2 regions of the Rhizobium lentis genome follow, and region 2 is predicted to be linked to the other one. Evidence: riboswitches for the same ligand, from Rfam matches in the RefSeq annotation. Region 2 holds a riboswitch; the other holds the start of a gene.
What was found. A riboswitch is a leader RNA that binds a small molecule or an ion and turns the genes downstream of it on or off. The one in region 2 is predicted to bind cobalamin.
Positions count from the first base shown of each region.

Region 1: it holds a riboswitch for cobalamin, as region 2 does, so the genes downstream of both, bluB (5,6-dimethylbenzimidazole synthase) here and nrdH (glutaredoxin-like protein NrdH) in region 2, are expected to answer to the same signal.

Region 1 covers NZ_CP071454.1:4,367,945-4,374,316, forward strand. The annotation lists gene J0663_RS21355 (YciI family protein) at 1-22, opposite strand, end outside; gene J0663_RS21360 (DUF2865 domain-containing protein) at 305-1,396, shown strand; gene bluB (5,6-dimethylbenzimidazole synthase) at 1,405-2,094, opposite strand; cobalamin riboswitch at 2,137-2,322, opposite strand; gene J0663_RS21370 (methyl-accepting chemotaxis protein) at 2,640-4,517, shown strand; gene J0663_RS21375 (hypothetical protein) at 4,576-5,157, shown strand; gene J0663_RS21385 (hypothetical protein) at 5,956-6,372, shown strand, end outside.
Region 2 covers NZ_CP071454.1:1,366,519-1,372,890, forward strand. The annotation lists gene nrdE (class 1b ribonucleoside-diphosphate reductase subunit alpha) at 1-2,045, opposite strand, end outside; gene nrdI (class Ib ribonucleoside-diphosphate reductase assembly flavoprotein NrdI) at 2,024-2,437, opposite strand; gene nrdH (glutaredoxin-like protein NrdH) at 2,451-2,672, opposite strand; cobalamin riboswitch at 2,935-3,159, opposite strand; gene J0663_RS06575 (heavy metal translocating P-type ATPase) at 3,551-5,797, opposite strand; gene J0663_RS06580 (MerR family transcriptional regulator) at 5,870-6,292, shown strand; gene J0663_RS06585 (TIGR03862 family flavoprotein) at 6,365-6,372, shown strand, end outside.

The DNA of each region.
Region 1 (6,372 bases), 1.5 Mb from region 2:
GCAGCATCAGCATGTAGCGCATTAGCTTTATCCTCAATGAAGGCCAATCCCCCGCAGGAGCGAGCGGCAAGAATAACAATTCGGGTGGAGAAGGGAACTGCCGTTAATGGCTTCAGTATGCGCTTCGGACGCAAAGCAGTCGCGACTTCCCCTAAGGGAAGATCACCGCTTCTTCTGGATAAGATCTCGAAAATGCGGTAGGAATTTATCCGAGCTTATTAAGAGAAACACGTTAAGAGCCCAACGCGCGGCGGATGGACGCCGCCTTTGACTGATGGACACTTTCTCATTCCCGGACGACGCCGTGAAACGCCGAAACCTGTCTCTTGCTCTTCTGCTTGCGTTGGCAGCCCCCGCCGCCGCGCAGTCCGGCAGCCTCTGCAGCGACCTGCGCGGCCGGCTGGCCGACCTGCCGCGATCGATCGGCAACAATAACGGGCCGGAAGCACGCCAATATGCCAGCGCCATGGCCGAGCAGAACCTCGAGCTGCGCAAGGTGCGAAACGATATGCGCAGCTACGGCTGCACTTCGGGCAGCATGGTCGTGATCGGCGGCGAGAATGCCGATTATTGCGCGGAGCTCTCGGAGGCCGAAGCCCGGATGATCGACAATATCCGCTATCTCCAGGATCGCCGCGATGAGCTGCGCAGCCAGGGGGATGACGGTGCGCGCCGCGAACTGATGGCCGCTCTGGAGCGCAACGGCTGCAACAGCGAGAATTTCTATGCGCCGTCCGAGCGCAGCGCCAACGATCCCGCCCCCAGCATCGAGGAACAGGCGATGCGCGGCGACACTTTCATTCCACTCGGCGGCGGTGAAGAGTTCGATCCGCGTTACGGCCTGCCACAGGCCGAGATGCTTTCACCCGTCAGCACCATGTGCGTGCGCAGCTGCGACGGCGGCTTCTTCCCCATCAGCTCGAACGCCACCTCGGTCGATTTCGGCCGGGACGCCGAGACCTGCGCCAAGATGTGTCCCGGCATTGAAACTGAGCTCTTCTACCGCGATGTGACCAGCACCGAAGCCTCCAACATGATCTCGGTCGCCACAGGCACGCCCTACAGCGCCATGAAGAACGCATTCGCCTACAAGAACCGCGCACCCGGCGAGAAAAACGCCTGCGCCTGCAATCTCACCGCCTATTATGATGAGATGCGCGGCAAACAGGCACTCGGCCAACCGCCGCAGCAGGGCTCGATCACCACCATCCGCGCCAAACCGTCGGCCAAAGATGGCGCGGCAGCCTCGCCGCCGCAGCCATCCGTCCCGGAACGTCCTTACGACCCCACGCAAAACAAGGTCCGCCAGGTCGGCCCGCAATTCCTTGCCGGCGACCAAGGCACGATCGATCTTGCCAACCCGGCAACGCCTGGCCCACAGCCCCAGCAGCAATGACTGCGGCATCAACGTTCCCTTCGTCCCCACCCATCGTGAAAGACCAGTTCTTCCAGCGGCAGCCTTTGCCGCCAGCCTTTGGCTGCGAGCTCGGGCTCGTCGTAAAGCCGCTCGACGAAGCCAGCGCAGAGCCAGGCGACTACCTCGATATGATCGGGTATGCCGAGAATCGCTTTCAGGTCGTCCTCATGAAAGATGCTGACCCAGCCGATGCCGACGCCTTCCGCTCGCGCCGCTAGCCAGAGGTTCTGGACGGCGCAGACGGTCGAATAGGAATCCATGCGCGGATTGTGGGTGCGCCCGAGCACCACGCTACCGCTGCGTGTCGGATCGCAGGTCACGCATATGCCGAGTGGCGCCTCGACAATGCCTTCGAGCTTCAGCGCCCGGTATGCCTGCCGCCGCTCGCCTTCGAACAGCAGCGCCGCCTCCTCATTGGCTTTCATGAAGGCATCGCGCACCCGCGCCCTGACCTCGGCACTTCGAACCATAATGAAATTCCACGGCTGCATGAAGCCGACAGAGGGCGCGTGATGGGCAGCCGTCAGCAGCCGCTCCACGACATCCTCCGGTAAAGGATCGGGCTGAAACTGGCTGCGCACGTCCCGCCGCGTCATGATCGCGTGATAGACGGCCTCACGTTCCGCCATGGAAAAACCGGATGCCGCCGAAAGGCCATCCTCGTCAAAGGGTCGCATCGTCAAATCCCCAACAACGCAACCGCCCGCCGTCCGCGCGGGTTGGGTCTATCTTGCCAGGCCGGTCTTCTGACTTGGCGTCATCCGTCTGCCGCAGCCTTCCCGGCCAGAAGCCAGTGGCAGATGAAGCGGCAGGCGTCGGCCTTACAGCGTTGGGCACGTCCCGGTCTTGCACCGGATTCCCGATTCTCCCGCCGGAAAGCGGGCACCTGACGGCGCATCTATTTCAGGAAAGCGGCGCGGCGGCAAGTGTGGGCAGACCGAGCTCGAGCCGACGTCGAAAACAGATTATCGAGGCGGATCGCCGACGGGCGGAGCCCCGCTCGGCGATGTGTCGGGTGTGGAGGGGAATAGCCTGCGCGTGCCTAGGCATCCTTTTTTACTTTATGATTTATTCACACATCAAATACACACTGCCTTTGCGCGTTTTGGGTTGCAACTCTGACATGGGCATGAATGCTCGTGATGTAACCGTCAGCGTGGATGCCCTGTTGATACGCCGGTCGCGAATATGCTGGACCGAGCTGCAATTCCAGGCCCCGCGAATGCTTCGATTTTTGAGAACGATGCCCCTGACAGCCAAGCTGGCGGCGATAATCGTTGCCGTCAATCTCTGCGGCATTTCCGCTTTCGCCACCTACACATGGCTGTATGAAACCCAGGCCCTGATCGACGGCGCCAAGGCAAACTGGTCCAAGGATGCGGAACAATTTGCGTCCGTGGCCGCCGGGGGCGTCAAATGGGGCAAGGCGAACGCCGTTCGCGAGGCTTATTCGCTGTACCGCGACGACCCCTCGCTCGACCTTGTGCAGTTTGCCGCCTTCAACGCGGAGCCAGCCACCGTCGATGTCTGGACACGCGATGGCATTTCCGGTCTGCCCACACCGGCCGATCTGGCCAAGCGGCTCAACGCGAAGCCCGATAAAACGACAATCTACGACGGCGAGATATCCGCCGACTTGGTCACGATCATCGCGCCGCTGCCGTTGGACAAATCAGGCAAGACAACCGGCTACATCGTCACGAACTGGTCTGTCGAAAAAATCGCTTCGGAAGTCCGCCAGAAGGTTCTCGTTTCGCTGCTCACGCAGTCGGTCATCACCGCCCTCGCCGTCATCGCCTTTCTTCTTGCCATGCGCAGCCTCGTTGGCCGGCCACTCAGGATCCTCAGCGAACGTATCGGCGCTTTGCAGAAAGGCGACCTCGCCTCCCCCGTCACCTACAAGGAAAATGGCGACGAAATCGGCTTTCTCGCTCGTGCGCTGGAAATCTTTCGTCACGAGGCGATCGCAAAGGTCGAAAGAGACCAGGCCACTGCCGAGCAGAGCGCCTCGTTCGACGCTGAACGGGCCCGCAACGCATTGTTGACGGAAGAAGCCAGCAACAGGCAGCGGCTGGTGATGACCACCCTTGCGAACGCATTGGAAAAGCTTGCCGCCGGCGACTTCTCGATACAGCTTGCCGATCTCGGTCCTGAATTCGATAAGCTGCGGCAGGATTTCAACAACATGGTCCAGGCCGTCGCGGCGGCGCTGACAGAGATAAAGATAGCTTCCGTCGCGGTTGAAGGCGGGTCGAGCGAGCTGGCCTCCTCGGCAGATCAGCTCGCCAAGCGGACCGAACAGCAGGCGGCAGCACTGGAACAGACCGCCGCCGCGCTGGATGAAGTGACCACGACGGTAAAGACATCGTCGCAGCGCGCTGAAAACGCCGGACAATTGGTCGAAGAAACGAAGCGCAGCGCTCACATCTCGGCGACGGTGGTGCGCGACGCGATCGGAGCGATGGACCGGATCCAGACTTCCTCCAGCCAGATCGGCCGGATCATCGGCGTCATCGATGAAATCGCCTTTCAGACGAACCTGTTGGCATTGAATGCCGGCGTCGAGGCCGCGCGCGCCGGCGAGGCGGGCAAGGGTTTTGCGGTTGTCGCGCAGGAAGTTCGGGAACTCGCCCAGCGATCGGCGAACGCGGCAAAGGAAATCAAGAACCTGATCAATGTTTCGGGCCAGGAGGTCGCCGCGGGCGTCGGGCTGGTGAACGAGACCGGCGATGCTCTCCTGAAGATCGAAGAGCAGATCAACCGCATCAGCGACAGTATCGCCTCCCTCGTTCAATCCTATCGCGAACAGGCGACCGGTCTGCAGGAAATCAATGGGGCGATCAACCAGATGGATCACGCGACGCAGCAGAACGCGGCGATGGTTGAAGAAACGAACGCAGCCTGCCAGGAACTGCTGTCACAGGGACGCCAGCTGCAGGATTCGGCCGGCCGCTTCGTCGTCGGCGCGCCTGGGGCAAGCCAGCCCAAGCCCGTTCAGCCGAGCGCCCGTCAAGCACGTCCAGAATCGAGAGCCGTCACGCCGCGGCATGCAGGAAATGCCGCCCTTGCCGCTTCTCCCGGGGCCTGGGAGGAGTTCTGACGTCGTCCTCGCCCGATAGCCTTATTTCTCAGCAACTGATCACAGGAAGGGAACAGTTATGAAGAGAGTTGTGACCGCATTGCTTTTGGCCTCTGCCGCATTCGCTGCGCCCATGGACGTATCGATGGCAGAGGATGCCAAGCTTGCCCCGATCGCCGACTACGTGAAGAGCGACGTGAAGCCCTGGCTGAACGATCCCACCATCATCGAGGCCATCAAGGCGCAGGATGCTGCCAACGCCAAGCTGAGCGAGGCCGACATCGAGGCCCTCGACAAGAAGTGGCGCGCCGAGGTCGATGGCTCCGACCACTCGATGATCGATGGCGTGCTCGGCAATGCGCTGTCGAAATTCCTACAGGCGAAGAAAGAAGCGTCGGGCGGCAAGATCACCGAAATCTTTGTGATGGACGCAAAAGGGCTGAACGTCGGTCAAAGCGACGTCACTTCCGACTATTGGCAGGGCGACGAGGCGAAATTCCAGAAGTCCTACGGCGCCGGCAAGGATGCCGTCTTCGTCGATGAGATCGAAAAGGATGAATCGACCCAGACACTCCAGTCGCAGGCAAGCGTCACCATCTCCGACGAAACGGGAACGCCGATCGGCGCCGTCACCATCGGCGTGAACGTCGACGCCCTCTGATCTGAAAAGCCGCGTTTATCGCGTCAATTAAAGATCGCATTGCCCGGAAGCGGCACGCCTCTGGGCGACACGCGCTGTGTTTTCAGAACTAAAGGCCTGTGATCAGTTGCGATCAATGACGTTGCGCACAGTGCCGGCGGCCAGTCGATGCGCCGCGGAGCTCACGAAAGCCTGCAGATTCCCAAATCGCCAGAGATGTGCCTCTTGAGGTGTCGGCGAATCAGAAGGCACCAAAATGGCACGTCGTTATGCGTTGCTGCGTTGATCAATGGAAAGGATCAAAGATTTCCTGCCTGGCCGTGGAGGCCACAACTACGCAACTCGACACAGAACTCTACAAGGCCCGGCATCTCATCGAGAACTTCCTCGCAAAGCTCAAACAGTACCGGCCCATCGCAACCCGCTACGACAAGCGCGCAACCAACTTCCTCGGCGCCATACAACGCCATCATTCTCCTTAGCTGATCACAGGCCCTAGCCATAGCATAAGCCTGGCCCTGCGAAACGCGGACTCGGAACCGCCTTCGCCGCTCTGTCTCTTTGTTTGAGCGCTGGTTTTTTCTGTCCGCTAAGCGCTTTGTGCCCGCGTACTTTATTCAAACTTCTATCATGCGTAGATATTAACGATTAACCACAACCTACGATAAATAAGAGCGGGCGGTGGCGTCAGCGCCATCCTAGGCTATTGTCGGATCAACCGAAGGTAGATTCACCGGCTTTAGGAAACACGCTCCCGGCGTGGTACACGGCGTGTGATGGCCTACGGCTTCGATCAATCGCATACAGCAGGAGGCTTAGATGGACCCTTTGACAGTCACGCTCGGAGATCAGATCGCGGCGCCGCGCGGCGAAATACCAGTCGGAACCAGCATGCAGTCGAACCAGTGGGCAATCAGCGCAAACGAGTCGTACGTCCTTGTGATGCAGACTGACGGAAACTTGGTGCTGTACCAAGTCGCAGGGCCGCCACCTGTAGCTAATTCAAGCTTCCAGGGTTTTCCGTACTGGGCGTCGGGAACAAGTCTTGGCGTAGCCGCTCGCTTCGAAGTGCAGACCGACGGCAACCTGGTCATTTATGACGGTTCAGATCTGTTATGGGCTTCCAACACAAACAACGCCTCACCGGGTTATCTGACAGTCCAGGTCGACGCCAACCTGGTCTTCTACGACACTTCGGGCGCGGCGTTCTGGGCGACGAACACGGCTGTCGATATT
Region 2 (6,372 bases):
CGTGTCGTCGCCGTGTCACGGAAGAACAACGTCAACGACAGGCCCTGATCGACATGCTGGGTCGCCGCCGCATAGGTATCGATGATCTTCTCTGGGCCGATCTCGTAGGCGTCCTGATAATAGTCGAGATTGTCGTTGGTCATGAACGGCGCCGGATAATAGACGCGGCCGATCTTGCCTTCCTTGCGGATCTCGATCTTCGAGACGATCGGATGGATCGAGGAGGTCGAGTGGTTGATATAGGAGATCGATCCGGTCGGCGGCACCGCTTGCAGGTTCTGATTATAGAGGCCGGACGCCATCACCGCCTTCTTCAACGTCGCCCAGTCTTCCTGCGTTGGGATATGAACGCCGGCATCATCGAACAGCGCTTGCACCTTTTCGGTCGCCGGCTTCCATTCCTGCTCGGTATATCTGTCGAAATATTCGCCCGAGGCATATTTCGAATTTTCGAAGCCCTTGAAGCTGGCCCCGCGTTCGACCGCCAAGAGGTTCGAAGCGCGGATCGCGTGATAAGTCACCGTGTAGAAATAGATATTGGTGAAATCGACGCCTTCGTCGGAGCCGTAAAAGATGCGTTCGCGGGCGAGATAGCCGTGCAGGTTCATCTGTCCGAGGCCGATCGCATGGCTCTCATCATTGCCCTTCTCGATCGAAGGCACCGAAGAGATGTGGCTCATGTCGGATACCGCCGTCAGCGCCCGGATCGCCGTCTCGATCGTCTTGCCGAAATCAGCTGAATCCATCGCTGCCGCGATGTTCAGCGAGCCCAGATTGCAGGAAATGTCCTTGCCGAGATGTTTGTAGGAGAGATCGTCGTTGAATTCGCTCGCCTCGCTCACCTGCAGGATTTCCGAGCAGAGATTGCTCATGGAGATGCGCCCGGCCACCGGGTTAGCCCGGTTCACCGTATCCTCGAACATGAGGTAGGGATAACCGCTCTCGAACTGGATTTCGGCGATCACCTGGAAGAACTCGCGCGCCTTGATCTTCTTCTTCGCGATGCGAGCGTCCGCCACCATCTCGCGGTACTTTTCCGTCACCGAAATCTCGGTGAAGGCCACGCCATAGACTCGCTCCACGTCGTAGGGCGAGAAGAGGTACATATCCTCATTATTCCTAGCGAGCTCGAAGGTGATGTCGGGCACGACAACGCCGAGTGACAGTGTCTTGATGCGGATCTTCTCGTCGGCGTTTTCCCGCTTGGTGTCGAGGAAGCGCATGATGTCGGGGTGATGGGCGTTGAGATAGACCGCACCGGCCCCCTGACGCGCACCGAGCTGGTTCGCATAGGAGAAGCTGTCTTCGAGCAGCTTCATGACCGGGATGATGCCCGAGGACTGGTTTTCGATCTGCTTGATCGGCGCGCCGGCCTCGCGGATGTTCGTCAGCGACAGCGCCACGCCGCCGCCGCGCTTCGAGAGCTGCAGCGCCGAATTGATGGAGCGACCGATCGATTCCATATTGTCCTCGACGCGCAGCAGGAAGCAGGAAACAAGTTCGCCGCGCTGCTTCTTGCCGGCATTGAGAAAGGTCGGCGTCGCCGGCTGGAAGCGGCCGGAAATGATCTCGTCGACCATGTCGCGGGCGAGAGCCTCGTCGCCCCTTGCCAAGGTCAGCGCCACCATGCAGATGCGGTCCTCGTAGCGCTCGAGATAGCGTTTTCCGTCGAAGGTCTTCAGCGTGTAGCTGGTGTAATATTTGAAGGCGCCGAGGAAAGTCGGGAAGCGGAATTTCCTGGCATAGGCCTGGTCGAACAGGTCGCGGACGAAATTGAAGGAATACTGGTCGAGCACCTCCTCCTCGTAATAGCCTTCGGTGACCAGATAATCGAGCTTCTCCCGGAGATTATGGAAGAACACCGTATTCTGGTTCACATGCTGCAGGAAATATTGCCTGGCCGCCATGCGGTCCTTGTCGAGCTGGATCTTGCCCTCGTCGTCATAGAGGTTCAGCATCGCGTTCAGCGCGTGATAATCGAGCGTTTCCCCTGCCTTCAGCGGCTTTGCGCCCGCATCCCGCGTCAAATTGGTTCCCGTGTCCAAAATCGTCCCATCCCGTCTTTGACATTGGCGACATCCTCGGCGGTTCCCAGAAGCTCGAACCTGTAAAGATACGGCACTTGGCACTTCTTCGAGATGACATCGCCGGCAAGCCCGTAGGTCTCGCCGAAATTACTGTTGCCCGCGGCGATCACGCCGCGGATGTTGGAGCGGTTTTCCGCATCGTTGAGGAAACGGATCACCTGCTTGGGCACGGCCCCCTTTACGATCCCTGGGCCGCCGTCGCCGCAATAGGTGGGCGAAATCAGCACATAGGGTTCGCGAATGTGGATGGCTTCAGCGCCAAGGGGAATGCGCGCCGCGCGCAGTCCGAGCTTGGCGACGAATCGATGGGTGTTCTCGGATCGGCTGGAATAATAGACGATCAGCCCCATCGCCTTTCTCCGATCAGGAGAGCGAGCTGATCATGTCGGGACGGAAGCCCGCCCAGTGGTTCTCCCCGGCAACGACGACCGGCACCTGCATGTAGCCCATGCCGCGCACGCGATCGAGCGCTTCGGCATCCTCGGAAATATCGACGATCTCATAGTCCACGCCCAGGCGATCCAGGGCGCGATAGGTGGCGGTGCATTGAACGCAGGCCGGCTTGCTGTAAACGGTAACGCTCATCATCTTCCTCGTGATGTCAATGGATTCAGGACACAGGACTGGGATCGGGCGCCGTGTGGCGTCCGGGGCAACGCTTGATAATGATCTGGCAAAGTTGGCGCTTTAAACGCCTGATAGCATCCTTCGCAGGATACGCGCGGGCGGCTGCCTTGATGTTCTCGACATGACTTCAAACCCCGAAGTGCTGATGCGGACGTTCGGAGTAGCGTAACAGGCGCGGATGTTCCGCCGTCAAGCACGCGACCTTCCGGACACCCCGCCCGTGGACGTTTCGTTCAAGGCAGGTCTCCTGACTTGCGGGTCGAAGCACCCTGCCCCAGCCTTCCCAAGGCATCATGCCTCAGTGACCTGAAATCGGACAGTTGCTCGCCGCTTACAGTTGCGGGGGCAGCTCCGGCCTTGTCCCGTCCTCATGGCGAGACGCACCGTATTCCCGTCTTAGCCCCGATCCTCACGAATCGAAGGAACCTTGAACACTAGATATAGTACGCGAATCCAAAATGGCGTCAACAGATGGTTGGGGCATTGCGTTACGGCTTGTTTGAAATCACTGCGTTCCTGTGAAAAACATGGCTAACGAAAGCTTACGGAAAAGACGCTGTGGAGAAGGCTCTGATAGAACCGGTCTGCGACCGAGTCTGAGGCCGCTAACAAACCATTGCAACACCCGCGACGTGATCCTCGGCCTTGTGCCGAGGATCTGCCCCGGTCAATTAAGTGTCTAAACATAAAGGTTTTTCTGCCGGTAATTGCAGTGGTCAGATGCTCGGCACAAGGCCGAGCATGACGAAGGAGAACTTGTCAGCAAACTGAGAGCCGGCCCTACCGACGACCGGCTCCGCGATTTCAATTCTCGGTCAGGCCCGAATCGACGGTCTTCACATCTTTACGCGAAGCAGCCTGAGCGCGTTAATCGTCACCAGCACGGTGGCGCCGGTATCGGCCAGGATCGCCGGCCAGAGCCCGGTGATTCCTATGATCGTCGTCACCAGGAAGACTGCCTTCAGGCCGAGCGCGATGGTGATATTCTGCAGGATATTGCGCATCGTCCGCTTGGAAAGCGCGATCATTCGCGCCACATCACCGACGCGTCCATGCAGTACGGCGGCATCGGCGGTTTCCAGCGCCACATCGGTGCCGCCGCCCATGGCGATGCCGATATCGGCGGCGGCGAGCGCCGGCGCGTCGTTGATGCCGTCGCCGACCTTGGCGACGGTGAAACCTTCGCGCTTCAGTTCGCCGACGACGCGCTGCTTGTCCTCGGGCATCATCTCGCCGCACCAGTCGATCCCGAGCGTGACGGCAACGGCCGCCGCCGTCCGTTTGTTGTCCCCGGTCAGCATCATCGCCTTGACACCGGCCGATTTGAGCGACGAGAGCCCGGCCACCGCATCCTCGCGCGGCTCGTCGCGCATGGCGACCAAGCCGGCCGCAGCACCATTGACGAGCAGCACCGACACGCTCTTGCCCTCATCGTTTAGAGCGGTGACGCGCGCCTCCTGTTCCCCGTCCAGCGCGCCGCGCTCACGGGCAGCGGAGGGCGACAGCAGATCCAGCGTCTCGCCGCCGACCTTGCCGCGGACGCCCTTGCCCGGCAGTGCTTCCAGTTCGAAGGCGGGCGGCACGGGAACACCATCGGCCTTGGCGCGATTGAGGATGGCGAGCGCCAACGGATGGCTGGACCCCTGCTCCAGCACGGCCGCGCGCGACAAGAGCTGCGCTCTGCTCAATCCGAAGGAGACGATGTCGGTCACCTTGGGCCTGCCTTCGGTCAGCGTGCCTGTCTTGTCGAAGGCGACCATCGTCACCTTGCCGAGCGTTTCCAGGACGGCGCCGCCCTTCATCAAGAGCCCGCGCCGCGCACCAGCCGACAGCGAAGCGGCGATCGCCGCCGGCGTCGAGATGACGAGGGCGCAGGGGCAGCCGATCAAAAGGATGGCAAGGCCCTTGTAGACCCAGTCGCTCCACGAACCGCCGAAAAACAGCGGCGGAACGACCGCAACCAGTGCGGCGACCACCAGCACGCCGGGGGTATAATAGCGAGAGAACCGGTCGATGAAGCGCTCCGTCGGCGCCTTCGATTCCTGCGCCTCCTCCACCAGCTTGACGACACGAGCGATGGTATTGTCAGCGGCCGCTGCCGTGACGCGAACCCTGAGCACGGCATCGCCGTTGACCGTACCGGCATAGACGACGGCATCGACGCCCTTGCGCACCGGCGTGCTTTCGCCGGTCACCGGAGCCTCGTCGATCGCAATCTCGCCTGAAACGATGATGCCGTCTGCCGAGATGCGGTCGCCTGGGCGAACCATAATGATCGCGTCAACAGCGAGGCTTTCTGCCGGCACCTCGCGTATCTGCCCATTATCTTCGAGCAGCGCGGTTTTCGGCACCAGGGTCGCTAGAGACTGGATGCTTTCACGCGCCTTGCCCGCGGCTACGCCTTCGAGCATCTCGCCGACGAGGAACAGGAAGACGACGGTTGCCGCTTCCTCTCCCGCATTGATGATGACGGCGCCGACGGCGGCGATCGTCATCAGCATCTCGATCGAGAAAGGCGTGCCGGATAGCGCCGCCATGACCGCGCGCCGGGCGATCGGCACCAGACCGACCAGCATGGCGACGATAAAGGCATAGGGCGCGACGGCCGGCACGACATGGCCGATAGCATAAGCGCCAACGAGCGCTGCACCCGAAAGAATGGTCAACCGCCCTTTCCTGCTCTGCCACCAGGTGCCGGTCATCGGCGCGTAGCCGTGCCCATGCAGGCCTTTGATTTCCTTTTCGCCATGGGCGCGGTTGTAACCATGGCCTTCATGACCGTGATCATGATTGGCGTGGTCGTGGTCTGCGTGATCGCCGTGATCATGATGATGCAAGCCGCGTTCAGGTACAGGGGCTGCGCTTCCGGCAAAAGGCGAGACGGAATAACCAAGCCCCGTCACCTTCTTCTCGATCGCCTTGAGGTCACTGCCGTCATGCCGGACGGTCATCGTGCCCGCCATCACCGACACTGAAACATCGGCGACGCCCGCCACCCGTCTGACCGCCGCATCGATCTTGGTCGCGCAGGCGGCGCAATCCATGCCGCCGACCCGGTACCGTGTCTCGCTCGTCTCCGCCATGATCCGCTTCCTTGCCAAATAGAAGCATCCCTCCTACATCCTCTAGTGACTAGAGGTGCAAGAGGAAAAATGATGAAAAGGATCACCATCGGCGAAGCCGCGCGCCGGAGCGGCGTCAAGGTGCCGACGGTCCGTTATTACGAGAGCATCGGTCTGCTCGCGGCGCCGAGCCGCAGCGAAGGCAACCAGCGCGCCTTCGAGCCTGCGGATATCAGCCGGCTCACCTTCATCCGTCACGCCCGCGAACTCGGTTTTGAGATCGAGGCGATCCGCACGTTGCTGACCCTGCAGGATGATCCGAACCAGTCCTGCGCCTCGGCCGATGCCATCGCCAAGGCCCGCCTCATCGAGGTCGAGCAGCGTATCCGCAGCCTGACGGCGCTGAAGGCCGAGCTGGAAATCATGGTCGAAGGTTGCGGCCACGGCCGCGTCGATCAATGCCGCGTCATAGAGGTGCTTGCCGACCACGGCCAGTGCACGCATGCGCACCACTGACGCGTTTGCGCCCTTGCGGCTGGTCCGCCCTCGCGCCAAAACTGCCCCAGCAGGAATCGGGCGAAGATATCCATGAACCA